DNA from 4 places in the Arthrobacter sp. K4-10C genome. Region 3 is predicted to be linked to each of the others. Evidence: riboswitches for the same ligand, from Rfam matches in the RefSeq annotation. Region 3 holds a riboswitch; each other region holds the start of a gene.
The links. A riboswitch is a leader RNA that binds a small molecule or an ion and turns the genes downstream of it on or off. The one in region 3 is predicted to bind thiamine pyrophosphate.
Positions count from the first base shown of each region.

Region 1: it holds a riboswitch for thiamine pyrophosphate, as region 3 does, so the genes downstream of both, AC5RUU_RS12445 (ECF transporter S component) here and thiC (phosphomethylpyrimidine synthase ThiC) in region 3, are expected to answer to the same signal.
Region 2: it holds a riboswitch for thiamine pyrophosphate, as region 3 does, so the genes downstream of both, thiO (glycine oxidase ThiO) here and thiC (phosphomethylpyrimidine synthase ThiC) in region 3, are expected to answer to the same signal.
Region 4: it holds a riboswitch for thiamine pyrophosphate, as region 3 does, so the genes downstream of both, thiD (bifunctional hydroxymethylpyrimidine kinase/phosphomethylpyrimidine kinase) here and thiC (phosphomethylpyrimidine synthase ThiC) in region 3, are expected to answer to the same signal.

Region 1 covers NZ_JBNHFI010000008.1:48,987-53,191, reverse strand. The annotation lists gene AC5RUU_RS12455 (energy-coupling factor transporter transmembrane component T family protein) at 1-170, opposite strand, end outside; gene AC5RUU_RS12450 (ABC transporter ATP-binding protein) at 167-1,720, opposite strand; gene AC5RUU_RS12445 (ECF transporter S component) at 1,720-2,343, opposite strand; TPP riboswitch at 2,402-2,538, opposite strand; gene AC5RUU_RS12440 (heme-degrading domain-containing protein) at 2,620-3,171, shown strand; gene AC5RUU_RS12435 (hypothetical protein) at 3,168-3,374, shown strand; gene AC5RUU_RS12430 (DUF4383 domain-containing protein) at 3,490-3,948, shown strand; gene AC5RUU_RS12425 (iron-containing redox enzyme family protein) at 4,011-4,205, shown strand, end outside.
Region 2 covers NZ_JBNHFI010000001.1:109,241-113,445, reverse strand. The annotation lists gene AC5RUU_RS00470 (RNB domain-containing ribonuclease) at 1-1,454, opposite strand, end outside; gene thiE (thiamine phosphate synthase) at 1,540-2,280, opposite strand; TPP riboswitch at 2,308-2,426, shown strand; gene thiO (glycine oxidase ThiO) at 2,419-3,753, shown strand; gene thiS (sulfur carrier protein ThiS) at 3,750-3,986, shown strand; gene AC5RUU_RS00450 (thiazole synthase) at 3,991-4,205, shown strand, end outside.
Region 3 covers NZ_JBNHFI010000009.1:17,710-21,914, forward strand. The annotation lists gene AC5RUU_RS13550 (VOC family protein) at 1-369, opposite strand, end outside; gene AC5RUU_RS13555 (amidohydrolase family protein) at 476-1,558, opposite strand; TPP riboswitch at 1,637-1,744, shown strand; gene thiC (phosphomethylpyrimidine synthase ThiC) at 1,739-3,574, shown strand; gene AC5RUU_RS13565 (alpha/beta hydrolase) at 3,645-4,205, opposite strand, start outside.
Region 4 covers NZ_JBNHFI010000015.1:22,258-26,462, forward strand. The annotation lists gene rplU (50S ribosomal protein L21) at 1-156, opposite strand, end outside; gene thiD (bifunctional hydroxymethylpyrimidine kinase/phosphomethylpyrimidine kinase) at 429-1,964, opposite strand; TPP riboswitch at 1,972-2,069, opposite strand; gene AC5RUU_RS18405 (Rne/Rng family ribonuclease) at 2,227-4,205, opposite strand, start outside.

The DNA of each region.
Region 1 (4,205 bases), on a different contig from region 3:
CCGGCAAGGGGGAACAGCAAGAACTCGAAGGCCAACGCCACCGAGGCCGACACCCAGTCGATGGACAGCGCCAGTACAACGGTGATGAGGACGACGGCGGCCAGCTTGCTGAGCGGATTGGCGCGGGTCAGCAGGGCGTGGTTGCCGCGCAGGTTCAGTTCCTGCCTCACAGGGCCACCTTTTCCGTCGTTGCCAGCTTCAGCTCTGTCCCGCCCAGGGCGGCGGTGAACTCGGTGTCGTGGGTCACGGACACTACGGCGGTGCCGGAATCAAGCAGTTCGGAGAGGAAGGACGCCAGCTCGGCCCAGGTGTTGGCGTCCTGGCCAAACGTCGGCTCGTCCAGAACCAGCACCTGCGGGCTGGCCGCAAGGACGGTTGCCACGGAGAGCCGCCGCTTCTCCCCGCCGGAGAGGGTGTAGGGGTTGGCATCCACCAGGGATGTGAGCCGCAGCCGCTCCAGCAGTTCGTCGACGCGGTCCTCGCCGTGGCCCAGGTGCCGCGGTCCGAACAGCAGCTCATCCAGCACCCGGCCGGTGACGAACTGGTGCTCCGGCTCCTGGAACACCGTTCCCACCCGCTCGATCAGCTGCTCGGCCTTCCATTTGTAGGGGTCAATCCCCGCGCCCCGGCTCAGGTCGGTCGCTGCCGAGACCTTTCCGGCGACCGGCTCCAGCAGCCCCGCGAGGGTCAGAGCAAAGGTCGACTTCCCCGCGCCGTTGGGCCCGGTAATTGCGAGCGCCTGCCCGGCCCGGACCTGCGCGGAGATGCCCTCCTGCACGGGGACCGGCGGAATTTTCCGGAATCCGCTGCGGCGGGGACGTTCCCTGGACACGGCCACTTTCTCCGCGGCCAGCAGGAGGTTTCCCGTGCCGGGGGCAGGAACCGCGGCACGCGCACGCGTGGCCGGCAGGTAACCGGGCACCCATACCCCGGCTCCCACCAGCATGGCGCGAGCCTCGCCAAGCACCCGGTCCGGCGGTCCGTCAAGGAGCACGGCGGGATCAGCGGCCGAGCCTGGCTGCAAGACCACAATCCGGTCCACCAGGTCCTTCCACACCGACACCCGGTGCTCCACCACCACCAGCGTTGCCCCGGTTTTGTCCAGGCAGCGTTCCACGGCGGCACGGACCTCGAGCACTCCTGCCGGGTCGAGGTTCGCGGTTGGCTCGTCCAGCAGAATCAACCCGGGGCGCATGGCAAGGATGCCCGCCAGGGCAAGGCGCTGTTTCTGCCCGCCGGACAGCGCCGACGTGGGGTGGTCCAGTGGCAGGTGGGAAAGCCCGACGTCGGCCAGCGCCTCGTGGACGCGGGTCCAGATGGCGCCGCGGGGGACGGCGAGGTTCTCTGCGCCGAAGGCGACGTCGTCCCCAACCCTCGAGAGGACCACCTGCGTTTCGGGGTCCTGCTGCATCAGGCCAGCGCGGCCGCGCTGCCCCCGGGGGGACCCGCCGTCGACCAGCAGCGAACCCGACTCGTCGGAATCGCTGGCCTCGCCGTCGTCGTTCGCATCACCCAGGACTCCGGCCAGGGCATGGAGCAGCGTGGACTTGCCGGCGCCGGAGGGGCCCAGCAGGAGCACCCGCTCCCCCGGCCTGATGTCCAGGTCAAGGCCGTGGACGGCGGGCTTGGGGCGGCCGGCGTGCCGCCAGCCCCAGCCGCGGGCAGTGACGGCGGCGGGACGCACGGCCCCGGCCACGCCCTCGTGGATTGGCGCCTGCATCAGGAGAAGACGGGCTCCGTTGCCGCCTTCCGGGAAGCGAAGGAGCTCAGGACGCCGGTCCTGGCCAGGCCGCGGGTGGCAATCCAGGACAGGGCGCCGGCGATGACCGCGCCGGAAATCGCGGTGAAGATGATGTAAGCCAGCTTGTCGCCGGCCGGGTAGGCGATGTTCCAGCCCCACGGCGCGAAGGAGTCGTTCAGGCCGCAAAAGAGGCCGGCGGCGGCACCGGCGAGCAGCGCGACCGGCAAGTTGAACTTCTTGTAGACGAAGACCGCGAAGATGATCTCGGCGCCGAGGCCCTGGACGAGGCCGGAGAACAGGACCGACGCGCCGTACTGTGAGCCCATCAGGAGCTCACCAGTGGCTGCGACGGTCTCGCAGAACAAGGCGGCGCCGGGCTTGCGGATGATGAGCATGCCCAGCACTGCCGGGATCATCCAGCCACCGGCAATCAGGCCGGTGAGCGGCGGGTAAACGGCGTTCATGGGCCCGGATACTGCGGCTGCTCCCTGGGACCATGCCCAGAAAATGACGCCGCCAGCGATGGCGATCAGGGCCGCCACCACGATGTCCACGACCCGCCAGGACTTGCTGGTGGTCTTCTTGATTGCTGCAGTGCTCATGGAATCCTCCTGGGAAACAGGAGGGGAAAGCACGGCAAACGGCACTTCACCGCTGCCGGACTTCGAGAACTCGACTCCCTTGCGCCGGTACTAACCGGATCAGGTTCGAGGGTCTGCGGCTGTCCGCACTCTCAGCGCCCACCTGCGGTTCCTGGCCTTGCCAGTTCCGACGGCGGCGCTCCCCTGTCGTTGTGTGTTGCTTGATTTGGATGATGCATTGGATTGCCCTGTTGGGCGTGGTCCAGTTTACACCTGGACAGGGGTAGATTGTGGGCCATGACTGCCAATCCGCCGCATGTGACTGACTACGATCCGGACTCCGACGCCGTACAGCCGGAGGGCTCGCTGCAGGCCCTCATCGGCCGCATCGAAGGCGAAATCCACGAACTCCAGTTTCCAGGCTTCTCGCTGGACGACGCCCTGAACCTTGGCCTCCTCCTCGTGGAACTCGGGAAGGAACGCGGGCTGCCCATCGCGATCGACATCACCAAGGGTGAACAGGTCCTGTTCCACGTGGCCCTGCCCGGCGCCACCCCTGACAACGAACACTGGATCCGCGCGAAGCAACGGACAGCCGCCCGGTATGAGGTGCCTTCCCTCCTGGTGGGGCTGCGCGGCCGCCTCCGCGGGGGCCGGATCGAGGACCAGGGGTGGTTCGATCAAACGAAGTACGCGGCACATGGCGGTTCTTTCCCCGTCTACGTGGAGGGCGTGGGGTCGGTAGCCACCGTCACGGTTTCCGGACTCCCGCAGGTGCAGGACCACGACCTGGTGGTGGAGGCGATGCGTGAGGTGCTGCGGTCAACAGGGGCAGACGGCGCACCATGACCGGCTGGCCGGCTGAGAACCCCGTCCGGGCGGCGGTGGACAAGGCAGAGGACGAGATGATTTTCATTGGCCCGGACCATCCCTACTATCCCCTGCTGGCCGAACTGGTGTCCGCCGTCGGCAAGGCATGGCAACAGGGGTACGAGCACGGCCGCAACGGCGGACAGCACCCCAACCCCTACACCTGGACCGGCCCGGCATAAGGGGACTGCACAGTGTTGGCTTCCGGATACCCCGGCGCGGAAACAAAGCTTGCTTAGCTTTTGATAGTAATCATGCTTACTATATTGTTTCAACGCGTTTGAGGAGTATGGGAACATGGCAGTCAGCACCCGCCCCACGGGCGTCCGAACCGCCCTGCAGTGGTCTGCCCTGACTTCGGCTGCCGTATTCCTGCTCGCAGGCATCCTTGGATTCGTTCCGGGCATCACGAGCAACTACGGTTCCCTTGGCTTTGCGGGCCCCGGTTCGGAAGCGCTGCTGCTGGGTATCTTCCAGGTATCCGTCCTCCACAACCTCGTCCATCTTCTCTTCGGCATCGCAGGGGTTTTCATGGCAGGCACCCACCGGCAGGCGAGGAACTTCCTCATCTATGGCGGGGTCATCTACCTGGTCCTCTGGCTGTATGGCCTCCTAATCGGAGACACCACACCCGCCAACTTCATTCCCGAGAACTCTGCGGACAACTGGCTGCACCTCATCCTGGGCCTGGCCATGATCGCCCTGGCCGTCCTGCTCTCCCCCCGCACCACCCCGGCAGGCCGCCGGGAACGCTGACCACCCCCACTGCCGCCAGTGCAGACGGCAATGGCACACATTACCCAGATCAAGGAGCACCCATGGAAATTCCGAAGCCCAGAGGCCCCATCAGCAGCGCCCTGTTCGACGTTCTGGCGGACGGCCCGGACGGCTCCGGCGAAGCCCTTGCGGGGCTGTCGGAACTGGTCCCGCAGCGCCTGGCGGAAACGGGAGACATCATCGGCGATGATGATGCCCAGCTGGCCCTCTTCTGCCTCTACGAGCTCCACTACTCC
Region 2 (4,205 bases), on a different contig from region 3:
GAGGAAAGCAGGCGGACGCGGACCTTCGTGCCTGACTCCAGATCGCCGGCGCAGCGGGCCGTTACGGCAGGTTCGGCAATCTGGATGACGCCGGAGCCGCCGTTCCCGTTTCCGTTCTTCCCGTTTCCGTTCCTGCCGTTGCCACCGTTCCCGTTGTCCTTCTGCGGCTTCGACCCGGAGATGACGATGGCATCGAACTCCTGGCCGACATGGTTCACCAGCAGCGCAGCTTCCACGGTATCCAGGGCCATCCGCTCCATCCGGGACGCCAGCTGGTCAGAGCCCGCCATGATCTCGGGCAGTGAGGGAAGGGCCTCCCGTGCCCAGCCGGGCACGTTGCCGCCATTGCTCAGGGCCTCACAGATCACCAGCACGAAACGGTCCACTAGCCGTCGCAGGGGAGCGGTGGTGTGGGCGTAGGCGGCACCGATGGCTGACTGGACCGCGTCCTCCGGGATGCTGCCGTCAAAGGCAGTGTAGGAGGCTCCACGGAACAGCATCCCTGCCGAGTGCAGGATCGCCAGCTGGCGGGGTTCGGTGGGGTCCAGGGTGCGCAGGTACTCGCCGTAGCCGGCCTGCCCGTCCCACGGTTTCCCCAGCACCTCAGTCTGGAGCCTGAAGTGGTTCAGGGAACGTTCATCGGGTGCCGGCATGGTCCGCAGGATCCCCACTTTGCCAGCCAGCATGAGCTGCGCCGCGGCCATCCCCGTCATGAGCGAGATCTGGGCGTTCCAGTCCTCAACGGGCAGCTGCGGGGCGGCGGCGATACGGTAGCCCCCATCCGGGAGCTGGACAATCTCCTGCTCCGGCATGTTAAGGCTGGCGCCGTCCCGCGCGCGTTCCAGCTCCACGCGCTTGAGGCCCACTTCTTTCAGCAGTTGCAGGACCGGGGATGCGCTCCCGGCATCCAGCTCGGCCTGCGCGCCCTTGTAGCTCAATTTGGCCCGGCTGCGAATCCTCGCCCGCCTGACAGCGACAGAGGTGACTTCCGCGTTCCCGTCCAGGCGGAAGTCCCAGACAAAGGCGGAACAGTCCTGCCCCGGCAGCAGGCTTCCCGCGCCTTCGCTGATCACCTCCGGATGCAGCGGAATCCGCCCGTCGGGGGCATAGAAAGTCTGCCCGCGGCGCCGGGTTTCGGTGTCCAGCGGACCGCCGGGCGTTACGAAGGCGGGAACGTCGGCGATGGCGTACAGCACGTGGTAGCCGTCGCCGTCGGCTTCGATGAACAGGGCCTGGTCCAGGTCGGTGGACGACGCGGGGTCGATGGTGATGAATTCGACCCCGGTCAGATCGTAGGCCGGCAGTTCCAGCGCAGCCACGGCGGCCTCCGCGTCACGGACAGCAGGTTCCGGGTACGGCCCCGGAAGTTCCAGCTCCGTCCGCAACGCGCCCAATGCCTCTTCCAGGGCGTTGTTGTGCTCATGGACGTTGGGAGCCAGCCGATGATGTGACACGAAAATCAGCCTAGCCGGAAGACCGTCGAATATGCAGGGCATCGGCTCCACGGAAGGGCCGGGCCGTGTTGCCCTGCCGGGCAAGTCAGGAACCGGCAGCATCCAGGGTGGCCAGGAGTGAGGCTGCCGCCGCGGCGGGGTCGGTCGCTTCGGTGATCGCACGGACCACCACAATCCTGCGGGCTCCGGCGTCCACCACCTGCTCCACATTGGCGTGGTCGATGCCGCCGATCGCGAACCAGGGCACCCCGGATCCGGCGTCACGGGAACCGGCAGTGGCTGTTGCGGCGTACCTCACCAGGTCCAGTCCGACCGCGGCCCTGCCGGGTTTGGTGGGTGTGGCCCAGACCGGCCCCACGCAAAAGTAGTCCAGGCCGGCGGGTCCGGCTGCGGCAGCGAGGGCGGCATCAACTTGGGCCGTCGTGTGGCTTGAGAGCCCGATGGCACCGTTGCCGTTGAGCAGGGTGCGTGCCGCCGGCAGAGGCAGGTCCTTTTGGCCGATGTGGAACACGGGCGCACCGGACAGCACGGCGATGTCGGCACGGTCGTTGACGGCCCACAACCGGCCGTGGCGCTGCGCGGTCTCCTTCAGGACGGCCAGGAGTTCCAGCTCCTCCGCCGCTTCGATGGACTTGTCGCGGAGCTGGATGATGTCCACGCCCCCGGCGAAGGCAGCGTCGACGAAGTCCGCGAAGTCGCCCCGGTCCCGGCGGGCGTCGGTGCAAAGGTACAGGCGGGCAGCCTTCAGCCCGAAGGTTCCTTCGGCTGTGGTGAAGGCATCGGTTGCGGAGGCGCCGGCAGCGGCAGGGGAGCGGGACACATTCATGGCTGCAAGCCTAGTTCCTCTACACTGGCCTCGTACTGCGGGAGCCCGTGGCAGCTGTCATAAAGCGCCCGGCTGAGAGGGCGTTAGAGCCGACCGCTTGACCTGATCCGGCTAGTACCGGCGTAGGGAAGGAACCACATGCGCATCCCAGACACAGCGCCCCCGGCGTCCCCGGACAGCACCATCCGGGCCGACGTAGCAGTGATCGGCGGGGGCGTGGTCGGACACGCGATCGCCTGGGAAGCCCAACGCTCGGGGCGCACCGTGGCGCTGATCGACGACGCGCCGGGCTCAGGTGCCAGCTGGGCGGCTGCCGGGATGCTCGCGCCCGTGAGCGAGTTGCACTACCAGGAGGAGGACCTCCTGGACCTCATGCTGGCGTCCTCGGCCAAGTGGCCCCGCTTTGCCACCGAATTGGAGGCCGCCTCCGGTCAGCGAACCGGCTACCTTCCGACACCGACCCTCGCCGTGGGTGCCGATGCCGCCGACCGCCAGGCACTGATGGACCTGCGCGCGGTGCAGGCGGCCAACGGACTTGCGGTGGAGCCCCTGACCGTCCGCGAGGCCCGGCGGCGTGAACCCCTGCTGAGCCCGGCCATCGCCTGCGCCCTCGACACACCCTCGGACCACCAGGTGGATCCCCGTCTCCTGGTGTCCTGCCTGCGGCGCGCCATGGCAGACCACGTTGCCCGCACCGGCGGCATCGGAACCGCAGCAGGGACGGTGGATGGCTACGCGGTGCCGGACCGGGCCCTGGGCCTGGTGTGGGCCGGCGGAGAAGTTGCCGGCGTCCGGCTCGCTGGCGGCGGCACCGTCCTGGCCGGCGAAACAGTGGTGGCCAATGGACTGGACGCCGGCGGCCTGTCGGACCTTCCAGGGGGCCTGCACCTGCCGCTGCGGCCAGTGCATGGGGACATCCTGCGCCTTGCCGTGCCCCGCCAGCTCCAACCGCTGGTGACTTCCACCGTCCGTGGACTGGTCCGCGGCGTGCCGGTGTACATCGTCCCCCGGGCGGACGGGACAGTGGTGATCGGAGCCACCCAGCGTGAGGACGCCCTCGCCGGGACTGATGCCCCGGCGCACCAAAACCCCTGCTCTGGCCGCAGCGGCGTATCCGCGGGCGGGGTCTACCAGCTCCTCCGGGACGCGCAGGTACTGGTGCCCGCTGTCGCCGAGCTTGAAGTGTTGGAGTGCACGGCGCGGGCCCGGCCGGGAACCCCGGACAATGCCCCGCTGCTGGGAAGGGTGCCGGTGTCTGGTGAATCAAGTCCCGGGCAGCCGGCTCACATCGCCGGCCTGATCATCGCCACGGGGTTCTTCCGGCACGGCGTCCTCCTCTCGCCCGTCGCCGCCGCCATCTGCCGGGATCTCTTGGACGGCACCGCGGACCCCCGCTGGGAGCCGTTCAACCCGGGCCGCTTTTCCGGCCATGAATCCCCCGCCCCAAGTTTCAACATCAAGGAGACAGCATGAAGATCACCCTGAACGGAAACCACCACTTGGTGGCTGAAGGGGCCTCCATCACTACGCTCGTCGGCGAGGTCACCGGCCGCGCACTCGGCCCTGACGGCCAGGCAACGGACGGCAAAAGGCTGGGCGTCGCGGTGGCACACAACGCCGTCGTGGTGCCCCGCAGCCAATGGTTCGCAACAGCGCTCGCCGACGGTGACGACGTCGAACTCGTCACGGCTGTGCAGGGAGGCTGACACCATGACGGAAAGCACCACCCTTCCCTCGGCTGGAGCGCCTGTACTGGACGACGCCCTGGTCATCGACGGCGTTCCCCTGGCATCCCGGCTGATCATGGGCACCGGCGGTGCCCCCAGCCTGCAGGGCCTGGGCGCGGCTCTCCTGGCCTCCGGCACGGCGCTGACCACCGTGGCGATGCGGCGCTATTCCACCGCGGAGACGGGCTCGCTGTTCCA
Region 3 (4,205 bases):
AGGGTCATTGAAATAGAAGGCCTCGCTGACAAGGTGGTCCGCGCTGCCGGTGAAGGAGTGCGGATTGAACCGGGCGGCGGTGGCAATGGTGGCGGCGAGGGAAGCCTGGTCCTCGAAGAGCAGCGCGGTATGGAAGAGGCCGGCCTCTCCCCTGCCCGGAAGATTCAGCCCGGGCGCGGGCGCCAGGTGGACCAGCGGCTTCTGCAGGCGGCCGAGGTAGAGCCCGCCGTCCTGCTCCGCAACAACCTCAAGGCCGAGGGCACGCTGGTAGTAATCGGTCATGACCTTCATGTCGCCGACCTTGAGCATCACGGTGCCCATGGCGAGGTCGGCGGGAAGAAGATCCTGGCTGGTGGCTTCTGCAGTCATTGAACGCTCCCTGTGCTGGAGGCCGTGCGGATAAGACGGCCTGTCACAGTTAAAATTACTTGAAGCTTCAATTTATTCCAAGCACCTTTGAATTCCTGCAAACTCTTCAGGCGATGACGCGGCCTCCCAGCACCACGTGGGCCAGCTTCCGGATTGCGGCCGGCCGGACACGCGGATCGTCCCTGCAGATGACGACGTCGGCCCGCGCACCTTCCTGCAGGCCGTCCGCTCCGAGCCACTCCCGTGCGGACCAGCAGGCTGCGTCCAGCGCTGCGGGCATGGGAAGCCCGGCGGAATGCAAGGCGAAGATCTCGTCGGCGATCCGTCCGTGGCGGATGACGCTTCCGGCGTCCGTGCCGGCGAAAATCCGTACGCCGGCGTCGTAGGCCTCACCTACCCGTTCCAGGTGACGCTCCCACAGGGCAAGCATGTGCGCTGCATAGCGCGGAAACTTTGGCTGCGCCTGGGCGGCAATGTCGGGAAACGTGGCGATGTTCACCAGGGTGGGGACGATGGGCACGCCCTGCTCCGCGAAGCGGGGAAGGTGCCGGGGCAGGAGCCCGGTGGCATGCTCAATGCAGTCAATGCCGGCGTCCAGCATCTGGTCCAGGGTGTCTTCCGCGAAGCAGTGGGCGGTCACCCGGGAGCCTTCGTCGTGCGCGGCCTGCACAGCATCCCGGACGACGGCGGCGGGAAACGAGGGTGCCAGGTCCCCGGCCCGGCGGTCGATCCAGTCCCCCACGAGCTTCACCCAACCGTCTCCGTCGCGTGCCTGTTTGCGCACGGCCTCCACGAGGTTCTCCGGCTCCACCTCGTCCGCGAAGCCGCGAAGGTATCGGCGGGTGCGGGCAACGTGGCGTCCGGCCCTGATCAGCACCGGAAAGTCCCGGCCTCCCTGCATCCACCGGGTATCTGCCGGTGAACCGGCATCGCGCACCAGCAACGTGCCCGCCGCCAGGTCTGCCCGGGCCTGGGCGGCCGCGGTTGGAGCATCCACCGGCCCGCCGGGCCCGAGCCCGATGTGGCAGTGGGCATCCACCAGGCCCGGCAGCACCCAGCCGTCCAGCACGCGGTCCGGTGCCTGCTGCGGGCGGGCGAACGTGAGTTTCCCGTCCACTGACCACAGGCCCCGGTGTTCGCTGTCCGGTGCAGTCAGCACTGGCCCGCTGAATTCGATGATCTTCGGCATCCGGCACCCTTTTCGTCGCCAGTCAGGCTAGCACTGCCAATATGACAAGGGCTTCCGGAGCGGCTGTGGTAGCTTCGTTCCTGACCACACGGGTGCCCCTGCAGGGGCTGAGATCGGGCTGATGCAGCCTGCGACCGTCGAACCTGTCCGGGTAATGCCGGCGAAGGAAGTGAGTATTCCTTGAGTACACCAAATGAACAGCTGAGCCCTACCCGAAACCAGCCAGGGACAGCCCTGCCTGGTGAGAAGCCCGCGGAACCTGTTACCCAATCTTTGGCGTCGCATTCGTTGGCCTTCATAGAAGACACGGCTAACGGAATCCGGGTTCCGGTGACGGAGATTTCCCTGGAACCGTCACCCAATGGGGAAGTCAACGAGCCCTTCCGTACCTACCGGACCGCCGGCCCGGGCAGCGATCCGGTGATGGGCCTGCCTCCCTTCCGCTCCGCATGGATCGCGGCGCGGGAAGATACGGAAGCGTACAGCGGCAGGGGCCGGAACCTGCTCGACGACGGCCGCTCGGCTGTGCGCCGCGGTGCAGCCTCCGCTGAGTGGAGGGGTGCGCAGCCGGTGCCCCGCCGCGCCGTCGAAGGCCGGACCGTGACCCAGATGCACTATGCCAGGCAGGGCATCATCACCCCCGAGATGCGCTTTGTGGCCCTGCGAGAGAACTGCGATGTGGAGCTGGTCCGCAGCGAACTGGCCGCCGGCCGCGCCATCATCCCCAGCAACATCAACCACCCGGAGTCGGAGCCGATGATCATCGGCAAGGCATTCCTGGTGAAGATCAACGCCAACATCGGCAACTCCGCCGTGACCAGCTCCATAGCCGAAGAAGTGGACAAACTGCAATGGGCCACGCAGTGGGGCGCGGACACCGTCATGGACCTCTCCACCGGTGACGATATCCACACAACGCGGGAATGGATCATCCGCAACTCCCCTGTGCCGATCGGTACGGTTCCCATCTACCAGGCGCTTGAGAAGGTCAACGGCGAGGCCAACAAGCTAACCTGGGAAATTTTCCGTGACACTGTCATCGAGCAGTGCGAACAGGGTGTGGACTACATGACCGTCCATGCCGGCGTCCTGCTCCGTTACGTGCCGTTGACTGCCAACCGGGTCACCGGCATCGTCTCCCGGGGCGGATCAATCATGGCCGGCTGGTGCCTGGCGCACCACCAGGAGAACTTCCTCTACACGCACTTCGACGAGCTGTGTGAGATCTTCGCCAGGTACGACGTGGCGTTTTCGCTGGGAGACGGCCTGCGGCCCGGAGCAACGGCGGACGCCAACGACGCCGCGCAATTCGCGGAACTGGACACGCTCGCGGAACTGACGCAGCGCGCCTGGGAACACGACGTCCAGGTAATGGTGGAGGGGCCGGGGCACATTCCCTTCCACCTGGTCCGGGAAAACGTCGAGCGCCAGCAGGAGTTGTGCAAGGGCGCCCCGTTCTACACCCTGGGTCCCCTGGTTACCGACGTAGCGCCCGGCTATGACCACATCACATCAGCCATCGGCGCCACGGAGATCGCCCGGTACGGCACGGCGATGCTCTGCTACGTGACTCCAAAGGAACACCTGGGCCTGCCCAACAAGGACGACGTCAAGACGGGAGTCATTACCTACAAGATTGCAGCGCACGCCGCAGACCTGGCCAAGGGCCACCCCGGCGCTCACGAACGGGATGACGCACTGTCAAAGGCCCGCTTCGAGTTCCGCTGGCGGGACCAGTTCGCCCTGTCGCTGGACCCGGTGACCGCCGAGGCTTTCCATGACGAGACGCTGCCCGCGGAGCCGGCCAAGACGGCCCATTTCTGCTCCATGTGCGGACCCAAGTTCTGCTCCATGCGGATCAGCCAGGACATCCGGGATGAGTACGGCTCCGCGGAAGCGCAGGCAGCCCTGGCGGACATGGCAAGCGGCATGCGGGAGAAGAGCCAGGAATTCATGGCCTCGGGAGGCAGGGTTTACCTGCCGGAGCTGCGGCTACCCGAGAGTATCTCCACATAGAAGCCTTCCCTTTCGTCCGGCTGGCTATTGGGGGCCGGCCGGGCGGAGGGGAAGCCCGGGCCTGCGCGGGTCAGGACGCGCGGGCAGGCTGGGCCCTGCTGACGTCTCTGATGAAGGACCGGATGGTCCGGTCCCCGTCCGCGGAGTCCTGGGGCCTGTGCCCTCCGGGAGAGACGCGGTGCACGGCTCCGGTTTCGCGGAGGTAGCCGGCGATTTCCTCGTACAGGGGTTCCCAGCCCCCGGTCAGGACCAGGGTGGGGACGCCCGGAACGATATGCAGCGGCGCCTCCCATGAGGGCGCCTGCAGCCGGAGGCGCCTGGCGGACCGCTTCTCCTCCGCGGTGGCCGGTTCCTGCAGGTCAGTGGCGTACACCCGGCGCACAAACTCCCGCTGGAAATCGTCATCGCTGAGCTGGTGGCGGACCTCGAGCAGCGGCTGCATCAGCCTAATGTGGGCCGCGGTGGCCGGCAGTTCCGCCGTCAGTGACAGGCAGGCGGGTTCCACGAGTGTCAGAGAATAGACGAGGTCCGGCCGTTCGACGGCGGCCATCATGGCCGCGATGGCACCCTGGGCATGCGCCACCACGTGTCCGCCGGCGGCGCCCCGTCCGTCATCGGCCAGGGACCGCAG
Region 4 (4,205 bases), on a different contig from region 3:
GGCAGCGGCGGAGGTGACCTTGTCACCGTCTACCAGGAGCAGTGCGGGCAGCTGAATGGTGCTGCCAGCCCCACCGGCGACGCGGTTCAGGGTAACGAAGTCTCCGACGGAAACCTTCTCTTGGCGGCCGCCTGCGCGGACAATCGCGTACACCACTTGGGAACTCACTTCTCTCGACGTTTCTAACAAAATTTGCGTGCGGAACCGGCTCTAACAGGCTGGTTTCTCGCTGTGCCTCAACGCCGTGGGGTCATAACCCAAGTGTTGGCGTAAGCACCGAAGAACTAGACTACGCTAATTTCGTCTTCGGCCGCAAATGAGGCTGGCTCCGGCGCGCCTACTGTGATAGCAACCACAGGACAGTGGCACCACAGTGGGCGGCGGTACCGCGCACCATCCATGATACCGCCGGGACCGCCCCGGGAGGCTCAGGAGTGCAGCCGCGGCGCGTCGAAAAACTCCACTTCCAGGCGGCAGGACTGCTTGAAGGCCGTGGCCATGGCGGCCCGTTCAGCGTCCGACGCGTTCCGGCCGGCCTCGTCCACGAAGGCGATGGCCTTGCGGGTTGCCTCGGCGAAGTCCTCGTCGGCGTAGGTCCGGAGCCACTCGGCGTAGGGGTGCCCGGCCGGTTCACCTGCGGCCAGGAACTGGGCGTGCAGCTTTTTGCCCACCTCCGCGTACAGCCAGAAACAAGGGAGGACGGCCGCGGCCAGCACCGCGTAACTGCCCGACGCCGAGGCCGCCGTGAGGTGGTCGACGTAGGACTTTGTCACAGGACCCAATTCGGGCCGGACGGTGCGGGTGCTCAGCCAGGACCTGTGCAGCTCAGACTCCACTTCAAGGCACTGCTGCGCGGACCCGGCCCAAAACAGCTGCTCCGCCTCGGTGGGCGCAAGGGCGCTTGCCCTTGCCAGGATCCGGGAGTAGCCGTTGAGGTAGATGGCGTCCTGGGCCAGGTAGTAGGCAAACTCCTTCTCGGGCAGGCTGCCCGTGGCCAGTCCGCGGATGAAGTCCAGCCCGTAAATGGCGTCCAGGTCCGCTTCAGCAGCAGCCCTGAGGCTGGCCGCGAAAGCCCCCTGGTGCGGAACCGGCCGCACGTGGTGGAAATGGTGGACGGGCCCGTTCCCGGTTCCCACCTCCAGGCGGCCAGCGGTTTCCAGCGCACCGACCAGCCAGGGCTTCACGTCCCGCAGGGCCGCCTCCCAGTCCCCCAGCCGCGCCTGGACAGTGGCCATTGCGGAGGACAGCGAACAGCCGGTTCCGTGGCTGTTCCGGGTTGCCACCCGCTCCCCCGGCACCTCCACGACCTCGGCGCCCAGCAGCCCGCCGGTATTCACCAGCGCGTCCGGGCAGTCCGCACCCGCCAGATGGCCGCCTTTCACCAGGACCGTGGCACCGGTGGCCGCGGCAAGTTTCCTGCCCTGTGCCAGGGCTCCGGCCCAGGTGTCCTGCTGTTCCTCCCCTACGAGGATGGCCAGTTCGGCGAGGTTGGGGGTGATGAGGTGCGCGAGCGGCAGGAGTTCGCGAAGCGCCGCCTCGGCGGATTCTTGCAGCAGCCGGTCACCGCTGGTGGCCACCATCACCGGGTCGAGGACCACGACGGCGGGGCGTACGTTTTCCAGCCATGTCCGTACGGCGGCGATCACCCCGGCGTCGCCCAGCATGCCGATCTTGACGGCGTCGATGCTGATGTCGTCGCTGATGGCATCCAGCTGGGCCGCCAGGAAGGACACCGGCGGCACATGGACCGCAGCCACACCGTGGGTGTTCTGTGCGGTAAGGGCGGTGATGGCGGCCATACCGTACCCGCCGTGAGCGGCGATGCTTTTCAGATCCGCCTGGATACCTGCACCCCCCGACGGGTCCGAGCCGGCGATGGACAGGACACGCGGCACGTCCCTGCCGGTCCCGGGCGGCACGGTAGCGGTTTCAAGAGTGCCGGCCTGGAGATCTACTGGGGGCAAAACAAGAGTCGAAGACAAGAGACATCCCTTCGCCGGTACTAGCCGGACAGGTTCAACGGGTCTGGATCTCAGCCGGCCCTTCGCGCGGCACCCCGTGTCAGTCCCCCAGCCTAGCCGTTTTGCTTCGGGCGCCTCAAAGGTGAAGCGGGCATTGCGCGAAAAGTCCCCGTTTGGTGGACTTTTCCCCCGGTACTTCAGAGGGGAGAAGTCCACCAAACGGGGACTGGTCGAAAGGTGGGGCTCCCGGCGCACCCGCCAAGGGTTACAGCTCGGAGGCGGGAACCCCGACGCCCAGGATGATGGGCGCCTCGGCGGGTTTGGCAGTCCCATCCTTGCGGTCTGCGGAGGCCGCGGGTTCCGGCGCCTTGGCAGCATGTGTGTGCCCGGTGCTGGCCGCAGGCGCGTTCTCATGGTGCTGCACAGTGGTTTCATTGGCGGCACCCTGGGCACGGCTGGCGCTGCGGTTGCGCCGCGGCCGGCGCTGGCGGGTCTGGTCCACAGTGTGGTCAGACCAGTCCTTTTCCTCTGCTGCGGGTGCAGGCGGCTGTTCGGCGTTGACCGGCCCGGCCTCGGAAACCTTGGTTTCATGTTCTTCCGCCGGCGTTTCACCAGCAGGTGCCGGTTCACCAAGGTGGGCGAAAGCTTCAGCGAGCCGGTCCAGGGTGAGGGCCGGCTGCGGCTGCTGTTCTTCGGCATGCTCCACGAACGGCAGGACAACCTTCTCGCCGCCGAAGGTCAGGACAGCCGCCGGCCGGGGCGCCGCGCCGGCGTCGTGCTTGTCTTCTGCGGCCGGCGTTTCGGGCTGGACTGACTGCGCCTGTTTGGCCGCCGCCACCTCGTCATCGTGCAGGTGCGCCGCATGCGCCGCGGCAGCGATGTTGGCAAGGGCCAGCCTGGTGGCTTCCGCCTTCGCGTGCCGCTCGGCATCGGCCGGATCCGGATGGACGGTATGGACATGCACCGCCGCAGCCGGGGCAGCTTCAGGCTGCTGGCCACCGCGTCCGCGCCGCCGTTTGCGGTCCGGCCTGCCGTTCGGCTGGCTGCTGTCGGTCCGCTGTCCCTCATTACGGTGCCCTTCGGCGCGGACGTCGGGCCGAATGTCGGAACGCTGCACGTGGTGCTCGGCGGCAACGATGTTCGCGCGGCGATGCTCCACGGGGTCGTCGTGGGTCACCACACCGCGGCCGGCGCACGCTTCGCACTGCTCCCCGAACACCTCAAGGAGCCCCGTGCCCATGCGCTTGCGGGTCATCTGGACCAGGCCCAGCGACGTGACTTCGGCAACCTGGTGCTTGGTGCGGTCGCGGCCCAGGCATTCCACCAGGCGGCGCAGGACCAGGTCCCGGTTGGATTCCAGCACCATGTCGATGAAGTCGATGACGATAATGCCGCCGATATCGCGGAGGCGGAGCTGGCGCACCACTTCCTCGGCTGCTTCAAGGTTGTTCTTGGTGACGGTTTCCTCAAGGTTGCCGCCGCTGCCCGTGAACTTGCCGGTGTTGACGTCCACCACGGTCATGGCCTCGGTGCGGTCGATCACCAGAGAACCGCCGGAGGGCAGGAACACCTTGCGTTCCAGGGCCTTGTGGATCTGCTCATCGATCCGCCATGCCGCAAAGATGTCCTGGTCCTTGGTCCACTTCTCAAGGCGGCCCACCAAGTCCGGGGCAACGTAGGTGACGTAGGCCTCAATGGTGTCCCAGGCTTCTTCACCGGACACGATCAGCTTGGAGAAGTCCTCGTTGAAGACGTCACGCACCACCTTGATGGTGAGGTCCGGCTCGCCGTACAGCAGTTCGGGTGCCAGGACCTTGGTGGAGGTGGACTGGCTTTCGATGCCTTCCCACTGCGCGCGCAGCCGATTGATGTCGTGCGTCAGCTCTTCCTCGGACGCTCCCTCCGCGGCTGTGCGGACGATGACCCCAGCCTGCTCAGGGAGGCGGTCCTTGAGGATGCGCTTGAGGCGGTTGCGTTCGACGTCGGGCAGCTTGCGGGAGATGCCCGTCATGGAACCGCCAGGCACGTACACAAGGTAGCGTCCGGGCAGCGAGATCTGGCTGGTGAGGCGTGCGCCCTTGTGCCCGACGGGGTCCTTGGTCACCTGGACCAGGACGGTGTCGCCTGACTTGAGGGCGTTTTCGATACGGCGCTGCTTGCCCTCGAGGTTGACGGCCTCCCAGTTCACCTCGCCTGCGTACAGAACGGCGTTACGGCCGCGCCCGATGTCAACGAAGGCTGCCT